3 regions of the Collimonas sp. NPDC087041 genome follow, and region 2 is predicted to be linked to each of the others. Evidence: predicted binding sites of a transcription regulator. Region 2 holds the regulator's gene; each other region holds the start of a gene.
The links. Region 2 encodes FNR, which switches genes on or off when oxygen is low (the NO sensors DNR and NnrR bind a similar motif). Its sites were predicted from a motif close to TTGATNNNNATCAA; they were not measured.

Region 1: the regulator FNR is predicted to act here: its motif matches at 8,105-8,118, upstream of ACIPF8_RS09145 (OmpW family protein).
Region 3: the regulator FNR is predicted to act here: its motif matches at 2,735-2,748, upstream of ACIPF8_RS24120 (IPT/TIG domain-containing protein).

Annotation. Positions count from the first base shown of each region.
Region 1 is NZ_JBIUZX010000004.1:181,132-192,096, reverse strand. It holds gene creC (two-component system sensor histidine kinase CreC) at 1-869, opposite strand, end outside; gene creB (two-component system response regulator CreB) at 866-1,579, opposite strand; gene ACIPF8_RS09180 (DUF1289 domain-containing protein) at 1,696-1,935, shown strand; gene ACIPF8_RS09175 (MBL fold metallo-hydrolase) at 1,932-2,840, shown strand; gene ACIPF8_RS09170 (NAD(P)H-dependent flavin oxidoreductase) at 3,012-3,971, shown strand; gene ACIPF8_RS09165 (alpha/beta fold hydrolase) at 4,082-4,789, opposite strand; gene ACIPF8_RS09160 (DUF4377 domain-containing protein) at 4,813-5,559, opposite strand; gene ACIPF8_RS09155 (MFS transporter) at 5,619-6,770, opposite strand; gene hisC (histidinol-phosphate transaminase) at 6,869-7,957, opposite strand; gene ACIPF8_RS09145 (OmpW family protein) at 8,179-8,790, shown strand; gene ACIPF8_RS09140 (mechanosensitive ion channel family protein) at 8,946-9,806, shown strand; gene ACIPF8_RS09135 (type II asparaginase) at 10,140-10,965, shown strand, end outside.
Region 2 is NZ_JBIUZX010000007.1:82,999-93,963, reverse strand. It holds gene ACIPF8_RS14525 (TonB-dependent receptor) at 1-790, opposite strand, end outside; gene ACIPF8_RS14520 (TonB family protein) at 851-1,549, opposite strand; gene ACIPF8_RS14515 (ExbD/TolR family protein) at 1,597-2,004, opposite strand; gene ACIPF8_RS14510 (hypothetical protein) at 2,213-2,782, opposite strand; gene ACIPF8_RS14505 (hypothetical protein) at 2,919-3,281, shown strand; gene ACIPF8_RS14500 (NAD(P)/FAD-dependent oxidoreductase) at 3,378-4,997, opposite strand; gene ACIPF8_RS14495 (YXWGXW repeat-containing protein) at 5,266-5,583, shown strand; gene mnmC (FAD-dependent 5-carboxymethylaminomethyl-2-thiouridine(34) oxidoreductase MnmC) at 5,636-7,435, opposite strand; gene hemN (oxygen-independent coproporphyrinogen III oxidase) at 7,628-9,046, shown strand; gene fnr (fumarate/nitrate reduction transcriptional regulator Fnr) at 9,070-9,822, opposite strand; gene ACIPF8_RS14475 (fatty acid desaturase) at 9,913-10,965, opposite strand, start outside.
Region 3 is NZ_JBIUZX010000021.1:31,302-42,266, reverse strand. It holds gene ACIPF8_RS24120 (IPT/TIG domain-containing protein) at 1-2,556, opposite strand, end outside; gene ACIPF8_RS24115 (diguanylate cyclase domain-containing protein) at 2,778-4,235, shown strand; gene ACIPF8_RS24110 (hypothetical protein) at 4,489-4,812, shown strand; gene ACIPF8_RS24105 (efflux transporter outer membrane subunit) at 4,971-6,476, opposite strand; gene ACIPF8_RS24100 (ABC transporter permease) at 6,469-8,571, opposite strand; gene ACIPF8_RS24095 (efflux RND transporter periplasmic adaptor subunit) at 8,568-10,181, opposite strand; gene ACIPF8_RS24090 (hypothetical protein) at 10,889-10,965, opposite strand, start outside.

The sequences.
Region 1 (10,965 bases), on a different contig from region 2:
CGCTGTGCTTCCGGCAAATCCTCGTCAAGCAGCTCGGCGGCGCCCTGGATCGCCGCCAGCGGGCTCTTCATTTCGTGCGTCAGGCTGTGGATGTATTGTTCGACATACTGCTTGCCTTCCAGCTTCTGCCGCATCGTTTCCAGCGCCCGGCCGAGTTCGACGATTTCGCTGGCGCCCTTGGTCGGCGGTTGCGCCCGTTCGCCGGCGCTGACGGCGCGGGCATAGCGTTGCAGCGCGCCCAGCGAGCGGCTGATCCACAAGGTGACTATCAGTCCGACCGCCAGCGACAGCACCAGCAGCAGGCCGCCCCAGCGCAGGATGGTCCTTTCGCTTTGGGAAATCGCCGGCTGCAAGGTATTGTTGGGCTTGGCCACAGTCAGCACGCCGATCATCTTGCCGTTGTCGATGATCGGTGCGGCTACGTGCATCACAGTAGTGCGGTCGTCATTGTCGACATCGCGCGTGGAACGCACGCCGTAATTACCTTGCAGCGTCAGGTAGACATCGTTGCGGCGCGAGTAATCCTGGCCGACCGCGCGGCCGGTGGAATCGAACAGTACGATGCCCTTCAGATCGGTGACGTAGATGCGGTAATCCAGCGTGGTTTTGCGAAAACCCCAGATTTTTGCATTGATGTCGCGATGGCCGTATTCGCGTACGCGATTGGCGAAGTTGCCGTCGGCGATGCGGTTCTGCTTCATGTCGTCGGCCGCCAGCTCGGCCAGGATGTTGGCGGTATCGACCAGCGTGTCTTCCATCGCCTGCCGCACTGCCGGCTTGACCTCGGCCAGGAACACGCGCTGGATGAAGATGCCGGCCAGGCCGACGATCAGGAAATAACCGAGCAGGACGCGAATGCCGAGTTTCATGGCTTGGCCGATGTACCGTTGACGTCGGGTTCGACCGAATAACCCAGGCCGCGATGGGTATGGATCAAGTCAATTGCCGGCGCCACGGCTTTCAGTTTGATGCGCAGCGTCTTGATATGGGTATCAACGGTGCGGTCGGTGCTGTCCGGAGCGTTGTGCCAGATCGAATCCATCAACTGGTTGCGGGTGAAAATTCCACCTGGCCGGCTCAACAGCATGTTCAGCAGCAAATACTCGTAACGGGTCAGTTGCAGCGTCTGGCCGGCATAGCGGATACGCATGCCGATCTGGTCTTGCTCAAAGGCGCCGAGCGTGGCCGTTGGCGCGGCTTCTGGTACAGCCTCCGTGTGACCCAGACGCCTCAGCACAACACGAATGCGGGCCGCCAGCTCACGTGGTGAAAACGGCTTGACCATGTAATCGTCAGCACCAATTTCAAGGCCGATCAGGCGGTCGATTTCGCCGCCGCGCGCGGTCAGGAAAATCACCGGTAGCGAGGAAAAACGGCGCAGTTCGCGGCAGACGTCGAAGCCGCTCATGTCGGGCAGGCCGACATCCAGCACCAGCAAATCGAACTGGCCGCTGCGCGCCTGCTGCAATACATCGCTACCGATCAGGCAATGATGCACTTGGAATCCTTCGCTGCCGAGTGCATAAATCACGGTGTCGGCGATGGCGCTTTCGTCTTCGGCCAGTAGAATATTGGGCATGCGGGTGTCGCTCTGGATGGCTCTGGTGTCGCGTATTATATGAACAAACACGAGATAAATGCCGGACAAGTTGCCACAAGAGCAGCATCGTAGTCAGCCAAACAGATAGAGACCTAGTGAAAATCACCGATATCAAGCCAGTCAGTCCAGTATCGCCGCTTGCCGCCAGCGTTGAGCGCCAGGTCCATGACGACAGCGCTTCACCCTGCATCAACGTGTGCGTGATGAGCGCCGCCAGCGGTTTGTGCGACGGCTGCCAGCGCACTATCGATGAAATCGCAGCATGGGGTAGCGCCAGCCTTGAACAGAAACGTCACATCTGGCAACTGATCCGGCAACGACGGGCGGCGCGATGAGTGCGTTGCCGCCGACGATGCGGGTGCTGGAACGCGGTTGGCTGTCGTCCAACAACGTCCTGTTTCTAGGCCGTGATCAGACCGCGCTGGTTGATAGCGGCTATCTCACCCATGCCGTGCAGACCGTGGCGCTGGTGGCGCACGGCTTGCAGGGCCGGCCGCTGGACCGCTTGCTGAACACCCATCTGCATTCCGATCACTGCGGCGGCAACGCCGCCTTGCAGCATGCCTATCGCTGCCGTACGTCGATTCCGGCTTCGGAAGCCGAGGCGGTGCGCAGCTGGGATCAGGATGCACTGACCTTTAGCGGCACCGGCCAGCAATGCGCGCGTTTCAGTTTCGACGATACCTTGCAGCATGGCGACCTGGTCATGCTCGGCGATTTGCAATGGCAAGTGTTGGCGGCCGCCGGCCACGATCCGCATTCACTGGTTTTCTACTGCGCCGAGGAGCGCATCCTGATCTCGGCCGACGCCTTGTGGGAAAACGGTTTCGGCGTGATTTTTCCGGAGCTGGACGGTAGCTCCGGCTTTGCCGAGGCGCGCGCTACGCTGGAACTGATTGCCGGCCTTGACGTGCAAATGGTGATTCCCGGCCACGGCAGCCCGTTCAGCGGGGCGGGTGCAGCGTTGGAGACGGCCTTTGCACGGCTCGATTACCTGGCCGCAGATCCATTGCGCAACGCCCACAATGCAATCAAGGTGCTGCTGAAATTCCTGCTGCTGGAACGGCAGCAGCTGAAGTTGGATGAACTGCCGCAGATGTTGTCGGCGCTGCCGCTGGTGGCTGCCGCCAACCGGCGCTTCCTGCAGTTAAGCGATGCCGCGCTGGCCGAATGGACGGCCGCGCAACTGGTGCGTGCCGGCGCTGCAGAGATACGTGACGGCTTCTTGCTGAACCGGTAGCGAATAAGCACTGAGGATAGGCACTGAGGACAGGCATTGATACAACGCAGATATGTTGTTGTAAAGCAAAGTTGCAGTGGATTTTAGAGCTTGAAATCTAGCACGACCGTACTTTTTATTCCCGCCTTCGTCCTATAATCGTTTTCTCTCATCCCAATTCAAGAGGTCGTTATGGCACTGCCAGCCGCGTTGCAAAACCTGAGCCTTCCCGTGATCGGCTCGCCGATGTTCATCGCCAGCGGTCCGGCGCTGGTGGCCGCACAGTGCAAGGCCGGCATCGTCGGCTCGTTTCCCGCGCTGAATGCCCGCCCGGCCGAATTGCTGGATGTCTGGCTGACCGATCTGAAGGCCGAACTTGCCGCCTACAAGGCCGAGCACCCGGACGCCAAGATCGGACCGATTGCCGTCAACCAGATCGTCCATCAATCGAACGACCGGCTGGCGCACGATGTTGCCGTCTGCGTCCAGCATCAGGTGCCGATCATCATCTCCAGCCTGCGCGCGCCGCCGCCGGAAATGATGGATGCGATCCACAGCTACGGCGGCATCGTGCTGCACGATGTGATTTCGATCCGCCATGCGCAGAAGGCGCTGGAAGCCGGGGTCGATGGTTTGATCCTGGTGGCGGCCGGCGCCGGCGGCCATGCCGGCCCGCTGTCGCCGTTCGCTCTGGTGGGCGAAGTGCGCAAATTCTTCAAGGGACCGATTGCCTTGTCGGGAGCGATTGCCACCGGTGATGCAATCCTGGCGGCGCAGGCAATGGGCGCCGACTTTGCCTACATTGGCTCGCGCTGGCTGGCGACCAAGGAAGCGCACGTCGACGACGCCTATCGCCAGGCAATCGTCGAATCGACCGCGGCCGATGTGGTCTACACCAACCTGTTCACCGGCGTGCATGGCAACTACCTGAAAAAATCCATCGTCAACGCCGGCCTCGATCCTGACAACCTGCCGGAAGCCGACAAATCGAAGATGAACTTCGGCTCCGGCGGCACCGGCGCCAAAGCCTGGCGCGATATCTGGGGCGCAGGTCAGGGCGTAGGATTGATGGATGATGTGCCGAGCGTGGCGCAGATGGTGGATCGCCTGCAGACGGAATACCAGGCAGCGCGCAAGCGTCTGGCGTTGTAACAAGTCGCACGCCGTTGCATGGGGCCGCGTTGATTGCGCGGCCCTTTTTCATTGGGCCGGCAGTTTGGCAAATCAATTCGGCAGGATGGACAGGATGAACGTCGCGCCGCTCAGGCCGATTTGTCGACGCTGGAAACGGCCAGCCAATCCGACAAGATCTGTAGCAATTCTTCAGGTTTTTCGAGTGGCGTCATGTGTCCGCAATCTTCGATCAGCACCATCTTCGCTGCCGGAATCTGGGCTTGCATCTGCTGTGCTTCGGCGACACTGCTCAACTGATCGTTGCGGCTGGCAACGATCAGCGTCGGGCAGTGAATCTTTTGCAGTTCGGCGTAGCCGTCGCTGCGCAATGCCGACAATTGGCGGATGAAAACCTCCTTGCCGTTGCGCAGCGCCATCGCCTGCAGGCGATCCAGCAGTGCGCGGTCGTTGGCGCGATCGGGATGCACCGAGGACGCCAGCGCGCGGCTGGTCAAGCCTTTGAACGGCACTTGCCGGGCCAGTTCCAGCTGCATCCGGTTGCCGGCGATTTCACGCGCGTCCTGCTGGCGCGCCGAAGTATTCAGCAAGCCCAGCGCGATGACCCGCTGCGGCGCTTGCTGCATGATCGCCTGGGCGACATAGCCGCCCATCGAAAAGCCGATCAGGACGAAACGCTCGGGGGCGTGTTGCAGCACCCGCGCCGCCATCGCGCTGATCGTATCGTCCTGGCCGAGATCGCCGAAATGCAGCTGGCCCAAGTGCTGCAGGCCATCGCGCATGTCGTCCCACAGCGCCTGGTCTAGCATGAAGCCGGGCAGCAGCAATAGATCAGGCAAATTGGTGTGAGCGTCCATCGTCATTATTTCGAAATCAGTTCCTGTTCTACGACCAGATCCAGCGTCCACTTGATTGAGCTGGCGTCGGCCGGCGGATTAGGTACTTTCTCTTCCAGGATACGCAGGCGATACGCCACGCCCGGTTCGAAATTGAAGCCCTCGATATTGCCGTACCAGTTTTGCCACGGATCTTCCTTGCGCTCGCGGATCTGCAAGCAGGTGGTGCGCATCACGCCGGCGCTGCACGCTACTTTTTGCGGGGCGACGTAGATGAATTTGACTTTCGCGGCGGCGCTTGGCTTTTCACGTGCGTAGAACTTCAGCGTCTGGCCATCGAGTGTTTTCATTTCCAGCACAGGGCCGGTGATCGCGTAGTGGTTGACTGCTTGCAGCTTGTCGAGGAAATCGGCTTCGAATTGCATGGCCGGTTCCGGGCATGCCATGCGTGTCGATGCGGCTTCGACGATGGTCAGCTGGCCCGGTCCACGTATTGAAAATGGCGCCGTAAACTGATTGCAGCCGGCGCGGCCGCTGACGCGTCCCTGGCCATTCTCGACGTTGAAATTCAGAATCACCGGTTCGCCATTGTCGCCATGCGGGATGGTGTGGCCGCTCCAGGAAGTCAGTTCCCAGCGTGATGCAGACAGTGCGGGATCACTGCTCGCAGCCGGTTTCTGTGGTGTGCCGGCGCAGGCCGCCAAGGTAACGCCGACAGCGGCGCCGATGGTCAGGTTGCGCAACAGGGAAGAAGAAAATGTAGCAAGCGTCATAGGGACTCCATGATGAATGTGGGCGTAAAACGCAAGCTGCTATTTTAACTTAGTGACATTTACTCCAGCCATTTTGCACGGCCGGCGGCAATCGCCACCGCAATGCACAGCACGCCGACTACCGATAATGCTGCATGCAAACCGAAGCCGTGGGCGAGGAAACCGATCATCGGCGGACCGACCAGGCCGCCGGTGTATCCCATCGTGGTGACGCCGGCCAGCGCCGTTGGGCCGTGACGGCCGGCGGCGCTGAAGATGAACGGGAAAACGGTGGCGACGCCGACGCCGGTCAGCGCGAAACCGGCAATAGCCCATGGAATATCGTTCACCACCAACGCCAGCGCCATGCCGACACCGGCCAATATTGCGCCGCCGGCGACCACGCGGCGCGCGCCGAAGGATTCCTTGAGACGATCGCCGACGATGCGGGTCAACAGCATCATGCCGGCAAAAAAGGCAAAGGCCAGCGGCGCCACGCCATCGCTGGCGAACAGCAGGTCTTTCATGTAGACGCCGCTCCAATCCGCGACCGAACCTTCGACGATGGCGCCGCCAAAGGCCACAACGCCGAGTGCGATCAGCGGACCGTGCGGCAGCGCGAAATGTTTTTGTCCGGCGATGTATTGCGGACGGTCATTCGGCAGCGCCCGATAGCAGAGCCGCAGCGGAATCGCGAACACGATGGCGGCCACGCTGAAATGCAGCAGCGGCCCGATGCCGAGCCCGGCCACCGCGCTACCAAGCAACGCACCTGACAAGGTGCCGACGCAAAACCATGAGTGCAGCAGCGACATGATCGAACGCCCGGCAGCTTTTTCAACGGCGGCGCCGAGGGCGTTGATGGCGACATTGAAGCAGCTGGAACAGGCGCCCAGGCTGACCATCACCAGCATCAGCACCGGCAGGTTCGGCGCCAGCGCCAGGCAAGGCATGGTGAGCAGCAACGCGACGCCGGCATACCAGCTGCTGCGGCGCGCGCCGTAATGGCCGATCAGCCAGGCCGCAATCGGAAACGATCCGACCGCGCCGATGCCGCCGCCCAGCAGCACCAGGCTGAGGCTGGCCGGTTCCAGTTGCAACAGATCGCGGATTGCCGGGATGCGCGAGGCCCAGCTGGCGTACATCACCCCGAGCAACAGGAACAGCACTGGCAGCGCCGCCCGCTGCATGCGAGTGCCGGCGGATACGGGTAACGCGATGGATTCGGACATGGCCTGGAGAGGTGAGGGCGGACGGGACAAGGAACAGCAAAATACGAAGGGCAACGCGACAGCGCCGCCCTTCGCGGCAGTATCTACAGAGACGGCGCTTAGAAATCCGCCGGCATTTCCTGCAGATGGCGCTGCAAGGCATCCAGCAAGGTCTTGCAGGCATCGTCAGTGCCGATCGTGATGCGCAGGAACTGGGCAATCCGCGCGCTGGTGAAATGACGCACGATGATGCCGTCGCCGCGCAGGCGCGCTGCCAGCTTGGCGGCATCGTAGTTCGGATGGCGCGCGAACACGAAGTTGGCAGCTGACGGCAGCACGTCGAAGCCCTGCACTGCGAGGCCGGCCACCAGTTGCCGGCGGCTGGAGATTACCGCCTGGCGGGTTTTCTCAAAATGCTGCTGGTCCTTGATCGAGGCAGTGGCGCCGACGATTGCCAGACGGTCCAGCGGATACGAGTTGAAGCTGTTCTTGACCCGTTCCAGCGCGGTGATCAGGTCCGGATGGCCGACCGCGAAGCCGACCCGCAAACCGGCCAGCGAACGCGATTTGGACAAGGTATGCACCACCAGCAGATTCGGGTAACGCGCTACCAACGGGATCGCGCTGTCGCCGCCGAAATCGACATAGGCTTCGTCGACGATCACTACGCTGTCGGGATTGCCGGCCACTAGTCTTTCGACTTCGGCCAGCGGCAGCAGGCAGCCGGTTGGCGCGTTCGGATTCGGGAAGATGATGCCGCCGTTGGCAGTGCCGAGATAATCGTCGACGCGGATGCTGAAGTCGTCCGCCAGCGGAATCGTGCGATGCGCGACCTGATACAGGCCGCAGTAGGTCGGATAGAAACTGTAGGTGATGTCCGGGAACAGGATCGGCTCTTCGTGTTGCAGCAGGGCCTGGAATGCATGCGCCAGCACTTCGTCGGAACCGTTGCCGACAAATACGTGGGCTGGAGTGATGCCATGCGCGGCGTTCTGTTCGGCAATCGCCAGCTTGAGCGGCTCGGCATCCGGATTCGGATACAGGCGCAGGTTGTCGCCCACTTCGGCCGCAATGGCGGCAATCGCCAGCGGCGATGGACCGTATGGGTTCTCGTTGGTGTTGAGCTTGACCAGGTTGCTCAGCTTGGGCTGCTCGCCGGGTGTGTAGGGCGTCAGGCGGCTGACGATCGGGCTCCAGAATTTGCTCATGGGAATGTCGCTAAAGAAGGTAAGTGAAAGCTGGTTGCGTCGCCGGAACGGCCGGAGCGACAGGCGAATCAGCCATATGGTAGCAAACCCGGCGTTATCTGGCTGCCAGTGCTGTTGTTGTTGCGGCGACCGGGCTCTGGGAATCGTTTGATTTATATCAAATTAATTTATTGCGTGAGCCGCTAAAGTGCGGTCGACACGGATATACACAGGAGCGAAAAATGAAAAAGACTGTACTGGCGATGATGGTATTGGCATTGGGTTTTGCAGCGGGCAACGCCACCGCGCAGGAAAGCCCGTGGCAGGTGCGGGTGCGCGCCGACTACCTGAAACCGGCGAACAAATCGGATGCGGTCGGTGGCATCGGCGCATCGGATCGTTTGCAGATCAACGACAAGACCATTCCGGAAGTCGATATTTCCTATTTCTTTACGCCCAACTGGGCGGCGGAGCTGGTGCTGACTTATCCGCAAAAGCAGGATGTCACGCTCGACGGCCAGAAGATCGGCACGTTCAAGCATCTGCCGCCGACGCTGACGTTGCAATATCACTTCCTGCCTGACGCGCTGTTCAGTCCCTATGTTGGCGCCGGCGTGAACTACACCCGCATTTCCAGCGTGGATCTGTTGAATGGCGCCGGTAGCCTGGATAACAGCAGCTGGGGCCTAGCGCTGCAGGCCGGCGTTGACTACAAGCTGGACAAGAACTGGTCGCTTAACTTTGATGTGAAGAAGGTGCAGATCCGCAGCGATGTCTACGCCGGTGGCGAGCAGATCAGCAGGGTGAAGATCGATCCATGGTTGATCGGTGTGGGTGTCGGCTACCGTTTCTGAGCCCGGTGCGAGCATGCGTCATTGCTGCGTTCGCCAATGACGGCTTAAGAAAGGTGAAAGATTGACTTAATGACATTCTTTTGGGGCTGGTAACATAGCGGTTTAATACGCGGACCAGGTCCGCGTTATTTCACACAAGCAAAAGGAGCCCGCCCTTGAATTTACTCGCCGTCAATCAACTTTCCTCGATCTGGAACGTCCTGCTCGAATCTTCGCTGCACTATGGCCTCAACGCCGTGCTGGCGATTTTCACGCTGCTGGTCGGCTGGTGGCTGTCGTCGCGGCTGGCTAACGCCCTCGATCGGGGAATGGTCCGCGCCAACCTGGATGCGACCTTGCGTCCGGTGCTGCGCAGCGTGGTGCTGTGGCTGGTGCGGCTGGTTACACTGGTTGCCGTGCTCGGCCAGTTCGGGGTGCAGACGGCCAGTATCGTCGCTATCCTCGGTGCTGCCGGCCTGGCCATCGGCCTGGCCTTGCAGGGCACCTTGCAGAACATCGCAGCCGGCATGATGCTGCTGTTCCTGCGGCCGTTCCAGGTTGGCGAATATGTCGGCAACGGCACGGTCGAAGGGACTGTCGATGAAATCGGCCTGTTCGCCACCAAGCTGACCAAGGCCGACGGCATCTGCCTGTTCGTGCCGAACAACCAGCTGTGGAACAGCGCGCTGACCAATTACAGCCGCCACGCCACGCGTCGCATGGATATCCCGGTTGGCATCAGCTACTACGATGATCCGGTGGTGGCGATCAATGCGCTGCAAAAACTGCTGCTGGCCGATAGCCGCATATTGTCGACGCCGGCGCCGTTCGTGGTGGTTACCGATCATGCTGAAAGTGCGGTCATGCTGAATATCCGCGCCTGGGCCAGCACTTCCGACTACTGGGCGGTGCGCTGGTCGCTGGCGCAGCAGCTGAAGTCGACGCTGGCGGCGGTCAACTGCTCGATCCCCTATCCGGTGCGCGAAGTGCATATCACGCACGAAGTTGGCGCCAAGAGCGTCGCGGATCAGGCCTAAGCGCAATCCCCGCAGCAGGTGGTGCGGATTTTGCATACTTGATAACGGCGGTTTCAACCCGAAGCAACACGGTTGAAATCGCCGCTTTTTCATCGTATGTAATGACGTTTTTGCAATGCCGGTTGCGACCATAGATATAACATTTATGCATGAACCTATGCATAGATGGCATGAATAGCATGCCGACTTTCCGCTACAGTTCCGCTGCGCGAAGACGCATCGAAGAATGTCGGCGTCGCGTGATCGGAACCGATCATTGCAAATTACTAACAAATCAGGAGATTTATGCTTACCCGCAAACTTACACTGCGCAACCTCAATTCCTATGCGCTGATGATGTTCGGCGCGTTGTTGCTGTCCACTTCCGTGGCGCACGCGCAAGATACCCAGGCCAAACTGCCTAACGTGATGATCCTGGCCACCGGCGGCACGATTGCCGGCACCGGCGCTGACAGCACTACCACCGTCGGCTATACCTCAGCGACAGTCGGCGTCGAGAAGCTGATCGCTGCGGTCCCAGAGCTGAAGAAAATCGCCAACGTCAAGGGCGAGCAAGTATTCCAGATCGCCAGCGAAAGCATGACCAACGACCACTGGCTGAAGCTGGCCAAGCGCGTCAACGCGCTGCTGGCGCAACCGGATGTTGACGGCATCGTCATCACCCACGGCACCGACACCATCGAAGAAACCGCTTACTTCCTCGACCTCACCGTCAAGAGCCGCAAGCCGGTGGTAATCGTCGGCGCCATGCGTCCTTCGACCGCGATTTCAGCCGACGGCCCGATCAACCTGTACAACGCGGTCCTGCTGGCCGGCAGCAAGGATGCGATCGGCAAGGGCGTGCTGGTGTCGCTGAACGATCAGATCAATGCCGCGCGTGAAGTCACCAAGACCAACACCTCGACCACAGACACCTTCAAGTCGACCGAGCTGGGCATGCTGGGCTACATCCAGGGTAACAAGGCTTACTTCTATCGTCAGTCGACCCGCAAGAACACGGTCGATACCGAGTTCGACGTCAGCAAGCTGGACGTGCTGCCGCAAGTCGACATCATCTACGGCTACGCCAACATGACCCGCGCCGCACTTGACGCGCAAGTCGCTTCCGGCGCCAAGGGCATCATCCAGGCCGGCGTCGGCGACGGCAGCATTGCCGCGC
Region 2 (10,965 bases):
TCTGCGCCTTGGTCAGCGAACGGTAGTTGTTGTTGATGGCGGAGTTGTACATGAAGCCGGTGTCGACATAGCTGCCGCCGCCGAGGTCAAATTTGCTGTTGAAGTCGACGTGTTCCTTGTCGGCACGGCCTTCGCCCTTGAACTTGTCAGCCTGGGTTTTCGAGTAGGACAGGAAGAACTTGAAGCGGTCGTTGAAAATCTTGCCCGAATCGAAGCGCACATAGCCCTTTTGCAGGCTGTTGGAACCGAATGTGTATTCGGTGCGGAAGCGTTGCTGGTCTTCCGGTGTGCACATGGTCATGCCGATATTGCCGCCGGAGGCGCCGACGTGCGGCGCTTCAGTGTCGGTCGAACCTTGCGTGACGAAGATGTCGCACAGGTTTTCGGCATCGGTGTATTCCTGTGGATAGACGGCGAAGCTGCCGGAATCGTTGACTGGTGCGCCGTTGATGGTGAAGCCCAATTGATCGCTATTGAAACCGCGCACACGCACGTTGCCGCCGAACAGGCCGGTGCCGTCCTGGTCGTAGGAGTTCACGCCCGGCAGCAGGTTGATCATCTGGTATGGATTGCTGGTGGTGCTTTGCTTGTCCATGTAATCGCGATTGACCGAGCTGCGCGCTTTCGGCGTTTCTTCCTGCTGGATCAGTCCGGTGCTTTGACCGCCGTTGGCATCGCCCTGCACGGTGACCTTGCCGACTTCAGTGGTGTCGGCAGCATAGGCCAGCGGACTGGCGGCGATGAATAACCCGGAGATCAGCAGTGACAGCCGGGTGACTTTGAATTGCATGGCATTACTCCCTGTACGTTTTCGGTGTTGTAAGTGATTAAAAAGTGCGTGTTTCAAAAATCATCCCGCCCCCGGGACGAACTCCAACTCGGCGCTGAATCGGTGTGTCGCTTCTCCGGTCCAGCTGGATTCGGGAAAAGCGGGAAAAGCAGCTCTGTTGATGGTTTTGCGGGCCGCGTCGTCAAGCAGCATGGAGTTCGATGACTCGTCGATGCCTTGCTCAACCAGCGTGCCGTCGCGCTTCAGGACAAACCAGACCTTGACCTTGCCTTGCGGCTTTTGCTGGCTGGCTTCGCGCCCTGTCGGATAGCGCTTGATGCTGTTCAGGTGTGCACGTAATTTGGCGACATAACCGGACTCGATGCTGGCGTTGCTCGGCTTGACGGGCGGCGCTTCCGGTGCCGGCGTCGGTACTGCGGCGACGGCTTTTGGCGGCGCCGGGGTCGGCACTGGCGCTGGAGCCGGAGCAGCCATTTCAGCGCTCGGCAGAGTGCTGACCGGCGCCGGGCTGACTGTCGGTTGCGGCACTGGCTGAGGGCGCACCGGTTGTATCACCGGAACCGGTTTCACAATCTGCGGCGGTGTTGGCGTAGGCGGTGTCGGCGTCACAGGTGTTACCACGGGCGGCACCGGTGGCTCTGGTTCCGTCAACGCAATCTGCACTGTGGAATCGTCCGTGTGCGCCTGGATCTTCACGGCCTTCTGGACGCCGGCAAGGATCAGGATGGCGAGTATGAGTAGCGACGGCAGCGTTGCCACCGCATCTCGGAATCGATAAAAAAACGGCATGGTCGTCATGTCTGGGCTTACGGCTTGCGGGTAGCGATGGAGATCGACTCGAAGCCGTTCTGCTTCAGGTTGTCCATGACTTCCACCAGGCGCTGCACCTCGACACCGCGGTCGCTATTGACGATCACGTTGAGTTTCTCGCCGTCCTTCTTGGCTTGATTCAGGCGCGTCGTCAGCTCACCGATTTTGGTGTCGACACCATCGACCTGCAGTGCATCGTTCAAGCCGATCGTGATGACGGCCTTGTTTTGCGGTTTCAAATCCTGCGAGCTGCTGGCGCTCGGCAAATGGGTTTTCAGGCCGAGTGCGGGAATCACGTTGAGACTGATCAATACAAAAAACACCAGCAGGAACATCATCACGTCGATCATCGGAATAATTTCGACGCGGGCTTTCCGCTTTTTTGGTTCGTCCCAACTACGCATTGCCGCACTCCAGTTGAATATTTGCAGAGATAGCGATCTGTTTGATCGCTATAATTTCTATAACTGTGCGGCAGGATAACGACGAAATATTTCGTCAGTATTACAATCGGTTTCAATTACGGCGCATGTGGTCGCAGCACCACGCGCATGCGTCGCGCAACGCATCGGCGTGCTTGCGCGTTATTGCCGTGCGAACGATTGCAAATGATTAACGGCGGGGCAGTGGGAAGAAGGACAGGAGAATCTTGATCGCGTAGACCACGATCAGCGAACCGGTCAGGTCGCCGATCGACATCACGATCAGGCCCGACCAGAAATGATAGGAGATGCCGCGCATGACGAACCACATCAGCTGCAACAATGGATTGGTCAAGCCATACAACAGGATGCAGGCCAGCAGGCGAGTGGTTGTCAGATTGCTTAACGAGCGTTGCAGGCGCATCTCCTGCAGCGTGAAGCGATAAGCCAGATAGGGCGCCAGCGCCGAGATCACGCTATAGCCGACAGTGGTGACTGGATCGCCGGGAAATATGGCATAGATGCTGGAGGTCAGCAGCGAAGCGATGAGGATGCCGAGCACGCCGGATTCGGCAAACAGCAAGGTGCAAATAAGCCGTATGCCGGCCGGCAGATAGACCCAGGCGATTCCTTGTGTAAACTCGATTTGCTTGAACAGCCAGTCATTTGCCATGTAGACCAGCATGTAGACGACCACGGTGGTGCTGACCGTCATCAGGCTGAGGTGCAATTTCGCGGCAGGAGACGAAGTGGAGGACATGGCGCGCGTATATTACCGAAGTATCCGTATGCGCGCAGGAAAGATACTTGCGAATGTTGTTAAATGACGAGTATCATCGATACAAATTTAAGAGCGCTACCAGACTGTTCCACATTACAGAGTTGATAAAGTAGCCATGGACAAACATAATCGCCCCGCCGATATTTACGTGCGTTTTCTGCAACTGGCGAATGCCTTGCGCGGCTTGCCGTCGTTGCCATCGCTGGACCCGTTGGAAGACCGCATCCTGGCTTTCGTGGCGCGCGCCGGACAAGCCAAGGAACGCCTGTCCGTGCGCGACATGATGGCGCAAAGCGAACTCGGTTCGCCGGCCATGCTGCATGCGCGCCTGAAATCGATGCGCGAAAAAGGCTGGATCGTCCTCAGCGATACCGACGATACGCGCCGCAAGCAGATCGAGTTGAGCCAGGCCGCCTGGCTGCATTTCGACAAATTGTCGAAATGTCTGGTGCAGGCAACGCGCGACGCCAGCAAGTAGCCCGTTCATCGTAGATTGGATTTCTAAAAAAAATACGCCAGCTTGAACTGGCGTTTTTTTTTGCTGCAAACAATCGAAAAATCCAAATCCGATCGTTTAATTTTTCCCCAGTATGCTCAGCGCCACCGCTTCCGCCACCCGGATGCCGTCAATCGCCGCCGACATGATGCCGCCTGCATAGCCGGCGCCTTCGCCAGCCGGAAACAAGCCGGTAGTGTTCAGGCTTTGCAGATTGTCGTCGTGACGCTTGATGCGGATCGGTGACGAAGTGCGGGTTTCGACGCCGGTCAGCACCGCATCGGCCATCGCGAAGCCGCGGATTTGCTTGTCGAATGCCGGCAATGCTTCACGCATGGCCGTGATGGCATAGTCCGGCAGCGCGGTGCTGAGGTCGCCCAGATGCACGCCGGGTTTGTAGGATGGGATCACCGAACCGAGCGCGGTCGATGGACGGCCGGCGAGGAAGTCGCCGACCAGCTGGCCGGGAGCGTCGTAAGTGCCGCCGCCCAGTTCGAAGGCGCGCGATTCCCACTCGCGCTGGAAGGCGATGCCAGCCAGCGGATGGCCGGGATAGTCAGCCGGCGTGATGCCGACCACGATGCCGCTATTGGCATTACGTTCGTTGCGCGAATACTGGCTCATGCCGTTGGTGACGACGCGGCCCGGCTCCGATGTAGCGGCGACTACAGTACCGCCTGGGCACATGCAGAAACTGTAAACCGCACGGCCGTTTTCAGCATGATGCACCAGCTTGTAGTCAGCCGCGCCGAGGATCGGATTGCCGGCGCTGGGGCCGAAGCGGCAGCGGTCGATCAGCGATTGCGGATGCTCGATACGGAAGCCCAGCGAGAACGGTTTGGCTTCGATGTAGACGCCGCGGTCGTACAGCATCTGGAAGGTGTCGCGAGCGCTGTGGCCGATCGCCAGCACCACATGGTCGGTGACGATGGTCTCGCCGCTGGCCAGCACCACGGCCTGTACCTGGCCCTGGCCGTTTTCGGATTTGATGGTGATGTCTTCCACCTTTTGCTGGAAGCGGAATTCGCCGCCCAACGCTTCGATGGTGGCGCGCATCTGCTCGACCATCTTGACCAGCCGGAAAGTGCCGATGTGCGGCTTACTGACGTACATGATTTCTTCGGGCGCGTCGGCCTTGACGAATTCGGTCAGCACCTTGCGGCCGTAATGCTTGGGATCCTTGATCTGGGTCCACAGCTTGCCGTCGGAAAAAGTGCCGGCGCCGCCTTCGCCGAACTGGACGTTAGATTCTGGCTGCAACTCGCGCTTGCGCCACAGGCCCCAGGTGTCCTTGGTGCGTTCGCGCACTGCCTTGCCGCGTTCCAGGATGATCGGATTGAAGCCCATCTGCGCCAGGATCAGGCCGGCGAACAGGCCGCAAGGACCGGTGCCGATCACCACTGGGCGCGATTTCAACTGGCTCGGCGCTTGCGCCACGAAGTGGTAATTGGTATCCGGCGTCGGCATCACGGTGCGGTCGCGCGCCAGGCGCTTGAGCACTTCAGCTTCATCCTTCAACTCGACATCCACGGTGTAGGTCAGGATGACCGCGGATTTTTTGCGCGCATCGTAGCTACGGCGGAAAATCGTGTAACCAAGCATGGCTTCGGCGCCGATTCCCAGGCGTTCCAGGATCGCGCTGTGTAGCGCGTCTTCCGGGTGGTCGAGGGGGAGTTGTACTTCATTCAATCGCAACATGGGTATTCCGGGAAGTCAGGTGGGGTTTCGGGTCTGGCGTCGCGCTGCGGCAACTTTCCTGCGTTGCCCCACAATTATTTTGTAAAACGACAATGCCGTCCGGCAGAGCGCCATTTTACCTTAGGGGCGGCGCCGTGGCAGCCCTGCGGGCGATTCGGGAGGGCCTGGAGCCTGTATCTTTTGGAAACACAAAATTACAAGTAGCCGCATATTTATGACCTATATTTAATCGTCGCTCGAAGTTTTTAAATGAATCAGGAGGTAGTCGATGAAGATCAAATCCATTTTATGCGTCAGCTTGCTGACCTTGGGCGCTGGATTGATGGCGCCAATGAGCCCTGCGCAGGCGCAGGCCTATGTCAATGTCCAGATCGGCCAGCCGCCGCCGCCACGCTATGAAGTGGTGCCGCCGCCACGTCGCGGTTTTGTCTGGGCGCCGGGTTATTGGCGCTGGGACGGCCGTCGCCATGTGTGGATGACTGGTTCGTGGATCAGGGCGCGGCCGGGTTACCGCTATGTGCCGCCACGCTGGGAACGCGGTCCGCGCGGTGACTGGCAGTTCAGGCCGAATCAGTGGGCTCGCTAAGTCGTTTGCACTGATACAAAAGGCGCCTTCGGGCGCCTTTTTTCATGTAGCGTTACCCGGCGCGACGTTGCTTTTTGAGTAAAAACCGCGCCGGATCGAGTGCCGCCGCCAGTTCGCTTTCCAGCGGCAGCGGTTCGCCATCCAGCTGCGCCGCCAGTATTTCCGCTGCCAGCGGCGCCCAGATCAAGCCGCGCGAGGCGTAGCCGAGCAGGCTGTGGAGTCCGGGCAGGCGCGGCAAGTCATGCAATTTTGGCTCGCGCACAGGGCTTGCTGCATCGCCGTCCGGCAACGCTCCCACCAATGGCAAACGATCGCTCGCCACACAGCGAAAGCCGACCCGTCCGCGCAATGGCAAATTGTCATGACGCCAGTCCGGCAGCATCCTTGCCAGGCGCGTCAGATTATCGTCCTGGCTGGCTTGCCGCAGCGTCGGTTGATCATCTTCGTCGTACGACGCGCCGCTGCTGCAGATGCCACCGTGGGCTGGCGTCAGGTAGGCTTCGCCGCATAATACCGGGGCGATGGCGGGCACGCTGGCCGCGTCGAGATGGGTGATTTGGCCACGAATCGCCGTCAACGGCAGGTCTTGCGCCTGCCGAAAGCTCAATGCGCCGCAAGCGTTGGCCAGGATGACTACCGGCGCGCTGGCAATCTTCACGCCATGCGAATCGCGCAGCAGCCATTCGTCGTCGATGCGTTCAAGGCTGGCTGCGCGTTGTCCAAAATGGGATTGCAGCGCAGTGCCGCAATCGTCCAGCAAGGCTTGGCACAGGCTGCCCGGCTGCACCCAGCCGGCGGCGCGGAAGTGCCAGCCACCGGCGTTGACCCGACAACCCGCCGCGCGCGATGCGGCGGGTTGTTCGAGCCATTCGGCAAATTCGGCCGGATAGCGCCAGTGTGCGGCCAATTGGCGTTGTGCTTCGGCATGGGTGTCGTCGCGGGCAATCTGCAGGACGCCGCAGGCGGCGCCGCTGAACGCCTGGCCGATGCCGCCGAGGTTGCGCCACACCTGTTGCGCAAACAGGTAGGCGTTGCGGCTCAGACGTGAGCTAGGGTTGTCGTCGCGCGACAGCAGCGGCATGAAAATGCCGGCGCTGTTGCCCGATGCTTCCTGCGCCGGTGCTGCGTGGCTTTCCACCAGCGTGACGCGCCAGCCGCGTCGCGTCAGGCGTTGGCAGGCGGCGCTGCCGGCCAGCCCGGCGCCGATGACGATCGCATGGCGCTCGCTGTGCGGACGCGCGGCTGTCAGTGGTGTGCGTGCGGTGAAGCGCGGTGCAAACTCTGCATGCAGCATGCCATCGGCGCCAGGGGCGTCGTTGCCAAATGCGAAGCCGCTTTGTTCAAGTCTCTTGCGTCGTGCGTCGTCGGTAGTTGGAAGCGTGAGACTGGCATGTTTGCCGGCCAGTTTTCCCAGCGTGCCCAACGTCGACAGCGACCAGTCCTGCCAGCTATGCCCATGCAGATGGAAGGCATCAACGCTGGCGGTGATTTGCCGCAAACAGGCGGCGCTGTCGCCGCACATCAGCGTCAGCACTACTTGTTCGCGTTCCAGAAGCAAGCGGTGAAATCCAGGGAGTGCTGCGGGCCATGAGGCGCACAGTTCGGCCGACAGCGCTTGCCATGCCGGCTGCCGGCTGCAGGTTCGTTGCACATCTTCCATGGTTGCCATGTGCGGCGCCAACGCCAGGTAATGCAGCCGAGGCGGTCGTTGAGGATCATCGCGCCAAGCCTGCCAGGCAGCAAGAAAATGCGCGCCGTCGCCAAACTCGCTATCCAGCAATACAAAGCGCTGCCGCCCGCTCCAGAGGAAGCGGTGATCTGGCAGTGCTGTTGCGTTGTGGCTTGCAGGCATGGGGTGGCGGTGTGACAAGTGGATAAGACCGGATTATATGCAGTATCGACGCGCAATACTCATACGAGACATCGGCAAGAGCCGCGCCCAGTTGATCTATGTCAAAGCGCTTGCCGCCTGCGCAGGATACGCTTGACCTGGTCGATGTGGTTAGCGCAAGTCGCTGGCGCATCCAATTGCCGGAGCTTGTATATGCTGATTTCCAATGAATCGACGCCTGCCGTTGCGGCAGTTTCTTTCGATGCCTCCCTGCTGCGCAAGCTCAACCAGCTTGGACCGCGCTACACCTCCTATCCAACCGCAGACCGCTTTGCCGAAGCGTTCACGGCCGACGATTATCAGCAGGCAGTTGCGCATCGCCGCGACATGGGCGCGCGCCATGCGCTGTCGCTCTACCTGCACATCCCGTTCTGCAACACCATCTGCTATTACTGCGCCTGCAACAAAGTGGTCAGCAAAAATACCGCCAAGGCGGCTCTCTACCTGACTTACCTGCAACGCGAGATATCGATGCAAGCGGCCTTGTTCGAAGGGATGAATCAGGTCGAGCAGCTGCATTTCGGCGGCGGTACGCCGACGTTTCTGAGTGATGACCAGATGGATGGACTGATGGCGCACCTGCATCGCAACTTCGAGTTCGCAGCGGACGAGCAGGGCGAATATTCGATCGAGATCGATCCGCGCACGGTGACGCCGGCACGCATCGTTACTTTGCGGCGGCAAGGCTTCAACCGCATTAGCCTGGGTGTGCAGGATTTCGACCTGGCGGTACAGCAGGCGGTCAACCGCATCCAGCCTGAAGAAGATACGTTGCAGATAATCGATGCTGCGCGTTATGCAGGTTTTCGGTCAGTCAGCATCGACCTGATCTACGGCTTGCCGCGGCAGAATGTGATCTCGATGTCGCAAACGCTGAACAAGGTGATTGCGGCATCGCCGGATCGCATCGCGATCTACAACTACGCGCACATGCCGCACATTTTCAAGCCGCAACGGCGCATCAATGAGAGTGAGCTGCCGACTCCGGACGCCAAGATCGACATGCTGTTCCTGTGCATCAAGCGCCTGACCGATGCCGGTTATGTTTACATCGGCATGGATCACTTTGCCAAGCCGGATGACGAGCTGGCGATTGCGCAGCGGCAGGGTCGCCTGCATCGCAATTTCCAGGGATATTCGACGCACGCTGAAGCGGATCTGGTTGCCTGCGGCGTCTCCGCCATCAGCGCCGTAGGCGCCAGCTACAGCCAGAACGAGAAGACGCTGGAAGCGTATTACCAGCGTCTCGACCGGCACGAATTGCCGGTTGCGCGCGGCATCAAGTTGAGCATGGACGATTTACTGCGGCGCTTGATCATCCAGCATCTGATGTGCCACTTCGAACTGTCGCTGGCATCGATCGAGATCGCCCATCCGATCAAGTTTTCAGAATATTTCGCCAGCGAACTGGCGCAGCTGGAACTGCTCGCTGCGGATGGCTTGCTCAATCTGGACGATGGATGGATTACCGTCACCATGAAAGGGCGCCTGCTGATCCGCAATATCTGCATGGTGTTCGACCGCTATCTGGATCCAGGAAAATCGCCGTTGCGCTATTCGAAAACCATTTGATTCGAATTTGATTCGAGTTTGGATCAGTTACAGATTTCGCTGCCGGTCGCCACTATTTTGAGGGCCGCCAAATCGATCAACTCAATGTCGCGGTTGCTGACTTTCAGCATGCCGTCTTTCTTCAATTTGGACAGCATGCGACTGATACTTTCAATGGTCAGTCCGAGATAGTTGCCGATATCTTCGCGCGTCATGCGCAATTGAAAATTGGTCGCGGAATAGCCGCGCGCAGCATAGCGCGCCGACAGGTTCACCAGGAATGCTGCGAAGCGCTGTTCTGCGCGCATATTGCCGAGCAACAGGATGACGCCTTGCTCGCGCGTGATTTCCTTGCTCATGATGCGATGGAAATGGCGCAGCAGCGTCGGGATGTCGCTGAACAATTCTTCCAGGCGCGAGAAGGGAATTTCGCATACTTCACTATCTTCCAGCGCCACCGCATCGCATTGATGGGTGTCGGTACTGATGGCATCCATGCCCAACAGTTCGCCGCTCATCTGAAAGCCGGTGATCTGTTGCGCGCCATCGGGATTGGCCTGGTAAGTCTTGAACTGTCCCACCCGCACGGCATACAACGAGCTGAATTTGTCGCCGATTCGGTACAGGGTTTCGTCGCGCCGCACGCGACGACGGCCGATGATGTGGTCGAGACGTTGCATGTCGGCTTCTTCCAGCCCCATCGGCAGGCAAAGCTGGTGCATGCTGCACGAGGAGCAACTGTTGCGTAAGGCGGAGATGTCCAGTAGCGGTACGGGACGGTGTGACGGTTGATTCATTGCGCGGTCCGGTAGAAGGCGTGGCGTTGCACTTGCCACGACACGCCATTCTACCGCTACGCACCTGCGATTTGCCGCTATCCGGCCAAATCAGGCGACAATTGTGGCCGCGCTGGTTGGTATGCCGGCAAAGTCGGTCCAGCAGCGCCGGCGGAAATCGTAGAGTTTGCAACGGCGCGCCGTATCGAAATACCAGCGCCACGAGAATTTCTGGATCACGATGCGCAGCGGCAGCATGGTTTCAAGGATCTGCTGCGCTTCCTGCAAACGATACAGCGGGATGCTCATGTCGACGTGATGCGCGGTGTGTTCCATGATGTGATGCAGCAACGCGCCGATGCGATAGCGGAAGGTCAGGTGCACGGTGGTCGAGACAAACGGCTGCGCCGCTGCCCACACGGTTTTCTGGTCGTACCAGGCAACGCCGGTATGGGTATGGTGCACGTACACGACGAAGCCGATCATCGCGTTCCAGAACAGGAACGGCACCGCAAAACCAGCCAGCAAAGTCAGCCAGAGCGCTTGCCCGGTGGCCAGCGCGGCGGCGCTCAGCATGGCGATCCAGAGCAGCGCCGCCACGGTTACCAGCACGCCATCCCAGACGAATACCGGGCGCCGGGTCGGCATGGTGCGGCGGTTCGGAAAGTACATGCGCTGCCACCACATTTCGACCAGGTAGTACAACCACGGGGCCCAGCCGCTGCGATAGATGCGCTCCAGCCATTGACGCCAGCGCGGTAGCGCCTGGAACTCCTCCAGCGAGAGCGGATGCCAGACGAAGTCGAAACCTTTCAGGTTGGTGTAGCCGTGGTGCACCACGTTATGGCCGACATCCCACAAGCTGTACGGCGTCAGCGACGGCAGGAACACCAAGCGCCCGAGCCAGCGGTTGAGGCGCCGGTGCGGCGTGAAACTTTGATGGCAGGCATCGTGGCCGAGAATGAACAGGCGGCCGATGATGAAGCCGGCGACGCAGCCGAAAAATAATTTTGCTGCTGCATTCTGCAACCACACAGTGGCGCTGATCGCCAGCGCAAACAGGGCCAGGTCGAGCAGCACCAGGGCCAGTGCGCGGCCGGTGTCGCGTTGTGCGATAGGCAGCAGCCAGGAGCGGATCACCTTGCGATGCGGCATAGGTGCCGA
Region 3 (10,965 bases), on a different contig from region 2:
GGTGGAGATGTCGCCGGGATTCGGCATGCTGACCCAGAAGTGGCTGGTTTCATCCTTGGCGTCGGCCACGCCGACTGGATCGAAAGGCAGTTTAAAGGTCTGGCCCGCCACGGTGTGCACCCGTAATTCATAAGTCGACTTGGCGCTTGCGGTGTCATTGCGCAACTTCGCCGCTGAGGCGCTAGCCGGATGCAGCAGCACGCCCTGTGCCGTGAGTTCGCCGGAAATGGTCAGGTAGCCATCCGCAGCTGCGATGTCGGCGCCGGTCGCGGCCAGCACCAGCGGTTGCGGGATGGCGAGAGTCCGCGATTCGGCAAACTGCTGCGCACGCACGTAGCTGAAATCCGAGAACCAGGTGCCGCCGCAATAACCCATCACATCTTTCATTTGCGTATTGCTTGGCGTCAGCGGTGCACTCAGCGTGCCGATCTGGGTGTCGGTGTCGTACAGGCTGTTGTAGACCGGCAGCGCACTCAGGTCGGCGTTGGTGTTCGGGAACGCCGGATCGGGGTTGCCAGCGCCGCCGCACGGTGCATGGCTCAACGAATGGTTGTGGCCCATCTCATGCACCATGATGGCTTGCCATTGCGGCCATTTGTTGTCGAACGGATCGCCTTGGCCGGCGCTGGAAGTCCAGTCCAGGCCAATGGCGGCAACCGGCGAACTACCGCCTTGGGTCCGGTTACCGACATAGCCCAGGCCGGCGACGAACGAGCCGGGAATAGGGTTGTACATCGGCACGAAACCATAATAGAAGGTATTCGGACTTTCGACTTCACGCGCAGCTTCCAGCTGGTTGAGGGCGCTGCTCCAGTTCATCGTGGTGGTGTCGGTGGCGCCGCTGATGACCAACGGGGCGCGTTTTTGTACGACGATATTGCCGTTCGCATAGGGATAGACCCGCGCCAGTGCTTTCTGGACATCGCTCAAGGAGGTCGGCAATACTCCGGTCGCGCCGCCGACTGTCAGCGGCACCAGTATCACGCGCATGGCAGTCGCTGCGCCCACGGTAGGCGATACGTCCTGGCTCGCTGGGCTTGTTGGGCTGCTGCCGCTGCCGGCCAAGACCCGGATGCCGACCTTGACGCCAGGTTTGACCCAGGCTGCAGGCAGCACGACATTGAAGCTGCTGTTCAGGTTGTAATCATCCTTGGCGGTAGGCAAATTGGCCGGTCCGCTCATCGCCAGCGTGCCAAGCGGCGTACCTGATCCGGAACTGGCCACCAGATTGACTACCGGGCTCTGGGTGCCGGCGGTTGGCGCCAGGACTGTTGCCCGCACCAGGGCAGGGCGTCCCGGAGTCAGGCGCAGGGTCGGATCGGTGGCGCTCTTGTCGAACACATGCACGAAATCGACGTTGCTGATCCATAGCCCGACGTTGCCGCTGCTGTCGATCGAACCGGCATTGACGCTGGCCTGGCCGGGCGCGCTCAACGTCACGTTGCCGCTGGTGCCGAGGCTGACATTCAAAACCAGCTGCGTACTGCTAATGCTGACGATGGTCGCGTTCGAGGAGCCGACCTTGGCCGCAGTGACGATGTTGAGATTGCTGCCGGCGATGGTGAGCACAACCGTGCCGCCGCTGGTGGAGCTAAGCAAGGATGTCGGGATGACCGATGGCTCTACGGTAAATGCGCTGGCGCTCTGCACTTCCTGATAGGGATCACGCACCGTGAGCGGGCCGGATGCGGCGCCGGGCGGCACGCTGAACGTGACCGCGTTGTTCGATGCGGTGCTTGCCGATGCCAGCGTACCGTTGGCAAAGCGGATCGTGGTTACCGCCGCCAGGCCGTTGCCGCTGATGGCGACGCTGCTGCCAACGATGCCGACCTGCGGCAGCATGGCGGTAACGGTCGCCGGCACGTAGCCATTGATCTGGTATGCGCTGCTGACGGCGACACCGCCAACATTCAACGTCAACATGCCGGAAATCGCCTGCGCCGGCATGGTCAAGGTTGCCGAGCTGCTGGTACTGCTGACTACCGCCAAGTTGATGCCGCCTATGCTATAGCCGCTGACTTTATCCAGGTTGTTGCCCTGAATGGTGAAGTTGCTGCCGACAGGGACATTGCTCGCCGATACGCTGGTGATCAGCGGCGTCGGTTGGCTGGACGAGAAGCTGGTTGCCGACTGTACCGAAAATCCTGGGCCGGACAGCGTGATCGGTCCGCTGACCGGATTGACCGGAACCGTGACGGTGATTTGGGTATCGCTGACAACGCTGAATGTCACCGCCGTGCCGCCGATGGTTACCGCGGTGACGCTCTTGAAACCGCTGCCGGTAATGGTGACCGTGGCGCCGGGTGCGGCGCTTGATGCCGACAGCGCCATGATATTCACCGAGGCTGCTGGAGCGGTCGTTGTCGGCGTACTGCTGGAGCCGCCACCGCCGCCACAGCCTGCCAGGGCCAACATGGCACAGGTAAAAACGAGAATCAGAGGATTCCTGATGTTATTCATTTCAAAGCACTGCCTTTGCAAGATCGAGGTGTGTCGGATGTCAGCGAGCATGCCGGCCTGCATCAACATGGATGCAGCGTCGGAAAACGTTTCCATTTGGAAATTTCAGGCGGGATTGTAGTTGCTAAGCGCTGGTTCCGTAAAGCAATAGATGTCTTGTCATGCTCAAGGATGGTGAGCCATGTGTTGTATCAATTGGATTGAAGTAGAAAAAAAAGACCTCACTAGCTTGTCAAGTTTTCTCATTGGGAATACTCTGCCTCAACTACAGCTGTTGATTTCGGTCTACCGTCGGTCCATTTAGTGAACGAGCTTGCGTGAAATTGCAATTCAAATATCCTACTGCACGGGTCGGCAAAATATTGCTGCTGGCCCTTGGCATATTCACTGTGCTGCGGCTGATCGTGATTTGGAGCGCAGTACGTGAGCACTCAGGAGATATGGAGCGCATCACAGTTCGTGCCGCGCAGACGGATATGGATAACCTGGTGCGCAGCTATGCGGCAAACACGTTGCGTGTGGTGCAGCGTTTTGATCAGGCGACAAAATCGATCAAATTCCAGTATGAAAGCAAAGAGGGAATTTCGGATCTGCCGGATTTTGTCGGCAGGAGTGTCCTGAATAATGACGATATTCCTTTGCTGGCTTCTATCGCCAACGATCAGGGCGATGTCGTCGCCAGCACCCGGCACGGCCCGATCGGCATCGCCAACGTCAAGGACCTGGCGTTTTTCAAGATTCATGTGTTGCAGGATTCCGGCCAACTGTATATCGGCAAACCGTTGGTCGACCCTGTCTCCGAAACGGAAAGCGTGAGTTTCAGCCGTCGATTGAACCACCCTGACGGCAGTTTCGCCGGCATCGCATTCGTCAGCATCGATCCTTCCTATCTCAGTGGTTTTTACACGAGCACGGATTTCGGCGCCAATGGAATGGTGAGCTTACTGGGTAATGACGGCGTCTTTCGTGCGCTGCGTATCGGCAGCACGAACAAGAGCGGTGCGGCGGTCGACTTTGCCGATACCCTGCAGCGCTACAATGCTGCGCATGCTACGGCTGACGGCGCGCTAGTGCTGCCTGCGATAGACAAGGTGCCGCGCTACACGGCATATCGGCAGCTCGACAACTATCCGTTGCTGGCCAGCGTGGGCATTGCCCGGAGCGATGCGTTGCGCGCGCTGAACAGCGACAAGAATAGCTACTATCTGCTGGCCATTGGCGCATCCTTGACTGCCATCGGATTTTTTTGCTTTACTGCATTCCTCGTGATGATGCTGAAATCGCGCGAATCGCTGATGGAGTACCTGGCTTCGCATGACACGTTGACCGGTCTTCCCAACCGCTTGTTTTTCCAGCAGCGCCTGCAGGAGGAGATGGGGCGCTCGATCCAGCACGGCAACGCACTTGGCGTGCTGTTCATTGATCTGAACGATTTCAAGGCGATCAACGATAAATACGGCCATGAGGCTGGCGATGCCTTGCTGTGCGCCGCTGCCAAACGCATTCAGGCTGCAGTGCGGAATATCGATATCGTGTGTCGCTTGGGTGGTGACGAATTCACGGTTGTGCTGCCCAATCTGACCGATGCCGATATTGCTGCAACAGTCAGTCATCGGATCCGTCAGACGATTGCCCAGCCATTTTCGATAAACGGTGTTGAGATGTCGATCGGCGCTAGTATCGGTATCAGTCGCTATCCGGAAGATGGCGGCAATATATCGGCCTTGCTTGAACGCGCCGATAGCGCCATGTATCACGCCAAGTCCGGCGGTTAAATCTGGTTTGCGTCGTGCGCAACGCGCACAGCTAACTGGGTGGTCGTCAAATTTAACTACGCGCAGTTACTACACGCAGTTAAATGGGGTCAGAGTTTTTTTTCGGCAGGGTTTCGCCGAAAATTACTCTGACCCCTTTTAACGGCCTACGGAGTGAGTGCGGCGGTGCATCAGCCGTGTTCATTCGGCGCTACTTAAAACGGTTGCTACTCCGTGGAGGCTTGCCGGGGGCGGCCCGGCAGCCGCTCACTTTTTGCTTCGCCAAAAAGTAAGCAAAAAGGCGATCGCACAGCCGTTGCCCGCCGTCGGCGGGTCCCCAAATGAGCCGTGCGCCAGTCGGATGGGACACAAACTCGCTTCGCTCAAACATGTGTCCCATAATTCCCGACTGTCGCGCGTCTCATTTGGCAACGTCAGCATGCGAAAAGTCAAAAGCAACGGCAACGTCAAAACCAACATCAACATCAAAACCAACGTCAACGTCAACGTCAACGTCAACATCAACATCAAAACCACCCCCGCGCAGTTAAATGGGGTCGGAGTTTTTTTTCGCGGCTTTTCGCGAAAATTACTCTGACCCCTTTTAACGGACCACGGAGTGAGTGCGGCGGTGTATTGGCAATGAATGGGCGTTGTTACCTAATGCGGTTGCTACTCCGTGGAAGCTTGCCGGGGGCAGCCCGGCAGCTAGTCACTTAAATTACTGCACGCAGATAACTCGTCTTTCAAATTAATCTAGGATTTCGCCGGCTGCTCGGCTGGCAATGCAATCTCTGCCTTGTTTTGCCAGCCACCACCCAACGCGGCAAACAGTGTGACGCAATCTTGCAGGCGCTGTCCCTGCACCCGAACGAAATTCATGCTGGCTTGCGCGTAGGCATTTTCGGCGGTGATCAGTTGCAGCACATTCGATTTGCCGGCGCTATAGCTGGCGCGCTGCAGGCGCAGCGATTTGCTGGAAATATCCAGTGCGTTGCCGGCCAGGCGCAGTGATTCGGCGTCGTTGTCGATCGCGCGCAATGCATCGGCTACCTGGCCGAACGCTACCAGCACAGTCTGGCGATAGGTGGCGAGCTGGGCGTCGTAGGCGTCTATTGCCGCGCGCTTTTGCGATACCAGCGCGCCGCCCTGGAACAAGGTCCAGTTGCCATTGGTGCTGGCGCTGATGGCTTTACTGGCGTTGTTGAGCAGCGTATTGAGCACGGTGGATTGATAGCTGTCGGAGATTGACAGCGTCAGGCTCGGATACAGCTGGGCTGCGGCAATGCCGATCGCTGCGCTGTCGGCGTGCAACAGCGCCTCCGCCGACAGAATGTCCGGTCGTTGATGGACCAGTTCCGACGGCAGGCTGAGCGGCAGTTGTTCCGGCATCTTGAACGTATCGAAATCGAAATCCGGAGTGCGCCATTGCGACGGTGCTTGTCCGACCAGGACCGACAACGCATGGCGTGCGACGCTGAGCTGCTGATGCAACGCCGGCAGTTGGGTGCGGTCATTTTCGAGTTGCGCCTGCGCGGTCAGGACATCGGTTTGCGCTGCGGTACCGATCAGGTAGGATTTCTGAACCAGTTCCAGATTCTTTTCATCGTTCTTGATCAAATCTTCAGTCGTGACCAGCAATTTTTGCGTCACCGCCAGCGTAATGGCTTGCGTCACCGCAGAACTGGTTAATGTCAGGTAAGCAGCCGCCAGTTGGTAATGCTGGTTTTCGGCATTAGCCTTGGCCTGTTCGACGGTGCGCGCGGTTTGACCGGCAATGTCGAAGGTGTAGCTGATCGATGGTCCAAGTGAAAACTGATTGCTGACTGTGCCGTGGGAATATTGGTCGGTGCCGGCGCCGATAAAATTCTTTCCAACCGATGCACCGAGGCTGACAGTGGGGTACCAGGTCGATTTGGCCTGCACGATCGCCTCCTTGGCCTGGGCCAGCGTGGCGCGCGCTGCAACCAGGGTCTGATTGGCGGCGATGGCTTGATCCAGGACTTCTTTCAAGCCGGGCACCTGGAACAGATCCCACCACTGGGCAGGCAAGGCCTGTCCCTGCACGATGCGCGACGGTGTTGCTGTCGGCGAGCCGGCCGGCGGAGCCTGGTCGTTATCGTATGCGGTGAAGTTTGGCGCCGCGGGACGCACGAAGTCAGGGCCGGCAGTGCAGCCGGCAAGACCGAAGACGGCGCCGGCCAGCAGGCTGAAAACGCGGAAGCAGCCGCCGCAGCTGGAACGAAGGGGCTGGTTATTCATAACGTAGGGCGTCGATAGGATTGAGGAGAGATGCCTTGCGCGCCGGGTAAAAACCGAAAAACATGCCGATGCCGGCGGAGAAGCAAAAAGCGCCGATGATCACGCTGGTATGCAGCAGAATCGGCCAGCCGGCGACGTGCGCAATGATCTTCGACGCCACAATGCCGGCCAGTACGCCGGCGCCGCCGCCGATCAGGCTCAGCAGCGTAGCTTCGATCAGGAACTGCAGCAGCACGTGGAAACGCCTGGCGCCGATCGCCATGCGTATGCCGATCTCGCGGGTACGTTCGGTGACCGACACCAGCAGGATGTTCATGATACCAATGCCGCCGACGACCAATGAAATCGAAGCAATCGCTGCCAGCAGCAACTCCATCACGCGGCTATTTTCATCGGCAACTTCAGCAATTTCAGTCAGGTCGCGCACGCTGAAATCATCGGCCTGATCAGGTTTGATGCGATGCCGGCGCTCCAGCGTCTGCGTCACCTGCTGCAACGCCGTCTTCACCAATTCTGGGCTGCGCGCCTGGATGTACATGGTTTGCACAAAACCCTGCAGCTTGGGCTGGATGCTGAACGGATTCGGCGGCGCCGGATACACCGTGGTGCCTTGCGTCAGCCCGGTTGACGGTTGCGCCACGCCCAGCACCCGGACCTGAGAGGTGCGGAAGGGAATCAGTGCGACATCGTCCTGATCCTGGCCGGAGGCCGAATGCCCCTTGACCGACAGCACGCCGATGACCTCCATCGGCACATTCTTCACGATCACGGTGGCGCCGATTGGGTCTTGTCCTTCACCGAACAGATTATCCACTACCGTCTGTCCCAGGATGCAAACGGTACGTCCTTCGCGCTCGTCAATCTCATTGATCAGCCGTCCCGACGACAGCCCCCAGTTGCGAATCGACAGATAACTAGGCGTCACGCCCTGCACGCTGGTCGACCAGTTTTCATCGCCATTCTCTACTTGTGCGGACTGGCGGTTGACGTAGCTGATGACGCCGACCGCCGGATCTTCTTCCAGGATCGCCGCACCGTCGGAAACCTTCAGCGACGATGCGCTACCGGAGCCGCCGCGCACGCCGCTGCCGCGCACCGAGCCGGGCAGTACGATCAGCAAGTCGGTACCGAGGCTCTTGAGTTGCGCCTGGACAGCGGCCCTGGCGCCTTCGCCTACCGCCAGCATGATGATCAATGCGCATACACCGATGAAGATGCCGAGCATAGTCAGTGCCGACCGTAATTTATTGCGGCCGATTGCGCTGAATGCTGCAACGAACGCCATCGCCAGGAAGGACAGGAATTCCGCCGCACTGATGCCGGCTGATCCGATGGATGGAGGCGCCAGTTTGCTGGTCCGTGCACCGACGGCTGGGGCATCGACTTTGCGGATGTCGGATAGCACCAAGCCATCGCGCAGGGTGATGATGCGGTCGGCAAAATCGGCCATTTCCTGTTCGTGCGTGACCAGCACAACGGTCAGGCCCTGATCGCGATTCAATGCGCGCAGGGTGCCCATGATTTCGTTTGCGGTGGCCGAATCAAGGTTGCCGGTCGGCTCGTCGGCCAGCAGGATCGACGGATTGTTGATCAATGCCCGCGCCAGTGCAACCCGCTGCTGCTGGCCACCTGACAATTGATTGGGGCGGTTGTCCAGGCGATCGGCAAGTCCCAGCATGCCCAAGGTTTGATTCACCCGGCCGGCGCCATCGGCCAGTTGCCCGGAATAGAACAGTGGCAGCGAGACATTCTCGGCCGCGGTGGTGCGCGGCAGCAGGTTGAAGCTCTGGAACACGAAGCCGACCCGCCGGCTGCGGATCTTTGCCAGTTCCTGTTCGTCCAGGGCGGCGACATCCACGCCTTCCAGCAGATAGGTGCCGCCGGTAGTCTGGTCCAGGCAGCCGATCAGGTTCATCAAGGTCGACTTTCCCGAGCCGGATGCCCCCATGATCGCGACAAATTCGCCACGTTCGATAGCCAGGCTGACGCCGCGCAAGGCGTGCACTTCCTGTGACCCGACCTGATAGGTTCGGGTCAGATTGCGGACATCGATCACCAGGTCACGCCCGGCGGCCGATTGTGCCTCAGAGATCATGGCCGCCCCATGCCGCGCCGTCCGGCGCCGGCTTGCTGATTGAATGGCGATTTGATCGGCGCGCTCTTGGCCTCTACCTGGCGGATTTCCTTGACGATAACCTGGTCGCCCGGTTTCAGTTTTCCACTCAATACTTCAATCGCATCACCGTCGTCCAGGCCTGTGGTAATCCATACCGGATGTGGCGTGCCATCGCGCAGCACCCATACCCTGGCGCGTTTCCTGGTTTGTGCGTCGGGCTTATCCGTATCTTTATCAGTATCTGTCTCGGCCTGCTGCTTGCCGTTCGGCTTCTGCTCCGCCTTGTCATTGCCGCGGTCGTGCTGCGCATCAACTTGCCCACCCGCGCCATGACGTTCGCCGCGTTCCCAACCATGGTGGTCGCCATGGCCACCGCCGTGATTGTCGCCGCGATGCTGGCCGCGGCTGTCGTCTGCACTGCCATCGTGTTCCTTGCCGCTTGCGGCGTTTTGCTTTGTAGCGCTCTTGTCCGCAAGTTGCGTGGCCGGCTTTGCAGCTTGATTGGTGTTGCCGGCGCCGTTGTCGGCCTGGCTGTCATCCTGGTTTCTGGAACGCGCTCCGTGCTCGTGTGGCGAGCCGCCGCCATGACCGCTGCGTTCCGGTGTGAAGCGCACGGCAGCAAGAGGAATGCGCAGCACGTTCTCACGTGCGTCGGTGACAATTTCCGCATCGGCGGTCATCCCCGGAAACAGCAGCAGATCCGGATTGTCGACTGTCACCACCACATCGTAAGTCACCACGTTCTGCACCGTAATTGGTCCACGGCGAATCTGCTTCACAGTGCCTTCGAAGGTTTTATCGGGATAGGCCTGCACCGAGAACGTGACATCCTGGTCCACCTTGATCCGGCCCACGTCGGCCTCGCTGACGTTGGCGTCCACCTGCATCTTGGTCAAGTCTTTGCCGATCAGGAATAGGGTAGGGGTTTGCAAGCTGGAGGCGACAGTCTGTCCGACATCGACGCTGCGAGTCAGCACCGTGCCGGTCACCGGTGAAACGATGTTGGTGTAGCCGAGATTGACGACTGCCGATTTGAGCGACGCTTCCTGCGCCACAATGGCGGCCTTGTCGAGGTCAATCTGGGCAACTGCCTGCTTGAAGACATTCTGGTCGTTATCGACAATCTCTTGCGCCACGATGCCGTCTTTCAGCAATTTGGTATCGCGCTGATACACTGCATTTGCATAGATTTCGGCGGCCTGGTCCTTGCGTAGCTGGGCACGGCTGCTGTTGAGTTGCGCGGCATTCTGGTCGACTACCACCTGGAATGTGGACGGATCGATCTTCGCGCAAATCTGCCCGGCCTTGACCTCCGTATTGAAATCGCACGTCAGCGATTTGATGGTGCCCGAGACATAAGAGCCAACCTGAACCGTTACCCGCGGATTGATTGAGCCGGTCACATTGACCGAGCGCTCGATATCCCCCTGAGTCACCTCGGCGGTCACGTATTGCGGCTTGTCGTGGTTGCTCGCCCACCAATAATAGGCACCGCCTGCCGCCGCCAGCAGCAGGATCAGCAGCAGCCAAAGCAAGGCCTTCCTGGAGACTTGGCCCGTACGCGTTGCACCTGAAGAAATTTTACTCACACCGTTGCCTTATACGATTGATGCGGCGGCCATATTCCGCCTGTTCGTCAGGCTGCCAGCAATTGTTCTTGTTTTCCGTAATCTATTGAAATCCCAAGCCGGCTAGGCCGAAACCAAACAAAGCAAAAGTGCGCCGTGACGCCGCTTTTGGTGCGCGACGGATGTCTTTTGCTGATCGGATGCTTACACCAGCATTAGAACCCCCGCATGTAAATTGCTTATTGCAATGAACACGGTTTTGTATCGGCAATGTATATATTTGTAAGGAACTGCTCAGCGCCTTCCCAGCAAGGCTGGTGCAGGCATTAAGGGGTTATTGAGAAAGGAAAAAAGGTGATATTGCTGATGCTGTTCAGTAAAAGACTGAACAGATTTTTTGTTTGCGAGGGTTGGGTAGGGTGGGCACTCATGCCCACGCGGAAGGTTGGTTAATTGACGGGTGAATACGGCGTGGGCAGAAATCTGCCCACCCTACGATCCGGAGACTCGTCTCGGCGCCAGTCATTCCGGCGAGCGGGGCTGGTAGGGTGGGCACTCGTGCCCACGCGGAAGGCTGGTTAATTGACGGGTGAATACGGTGTGGGCAGAAATCTGCCCACCCTACGATCCGGAGACTCGTCTCGGCGCCAGTCATTCCGGCGAGCGCCGGAATCCATTCAGAGAAAGCAGGGCGACATTCTGCCGCCCCGCATCCTCAGAAATCTCCGTCATTGAACCGAAAATGATTCCAGTTCTTCGGTCGTGCGTTTATGCAGTGCGCCGCTGCCATTCGAGTCTTCGGAAA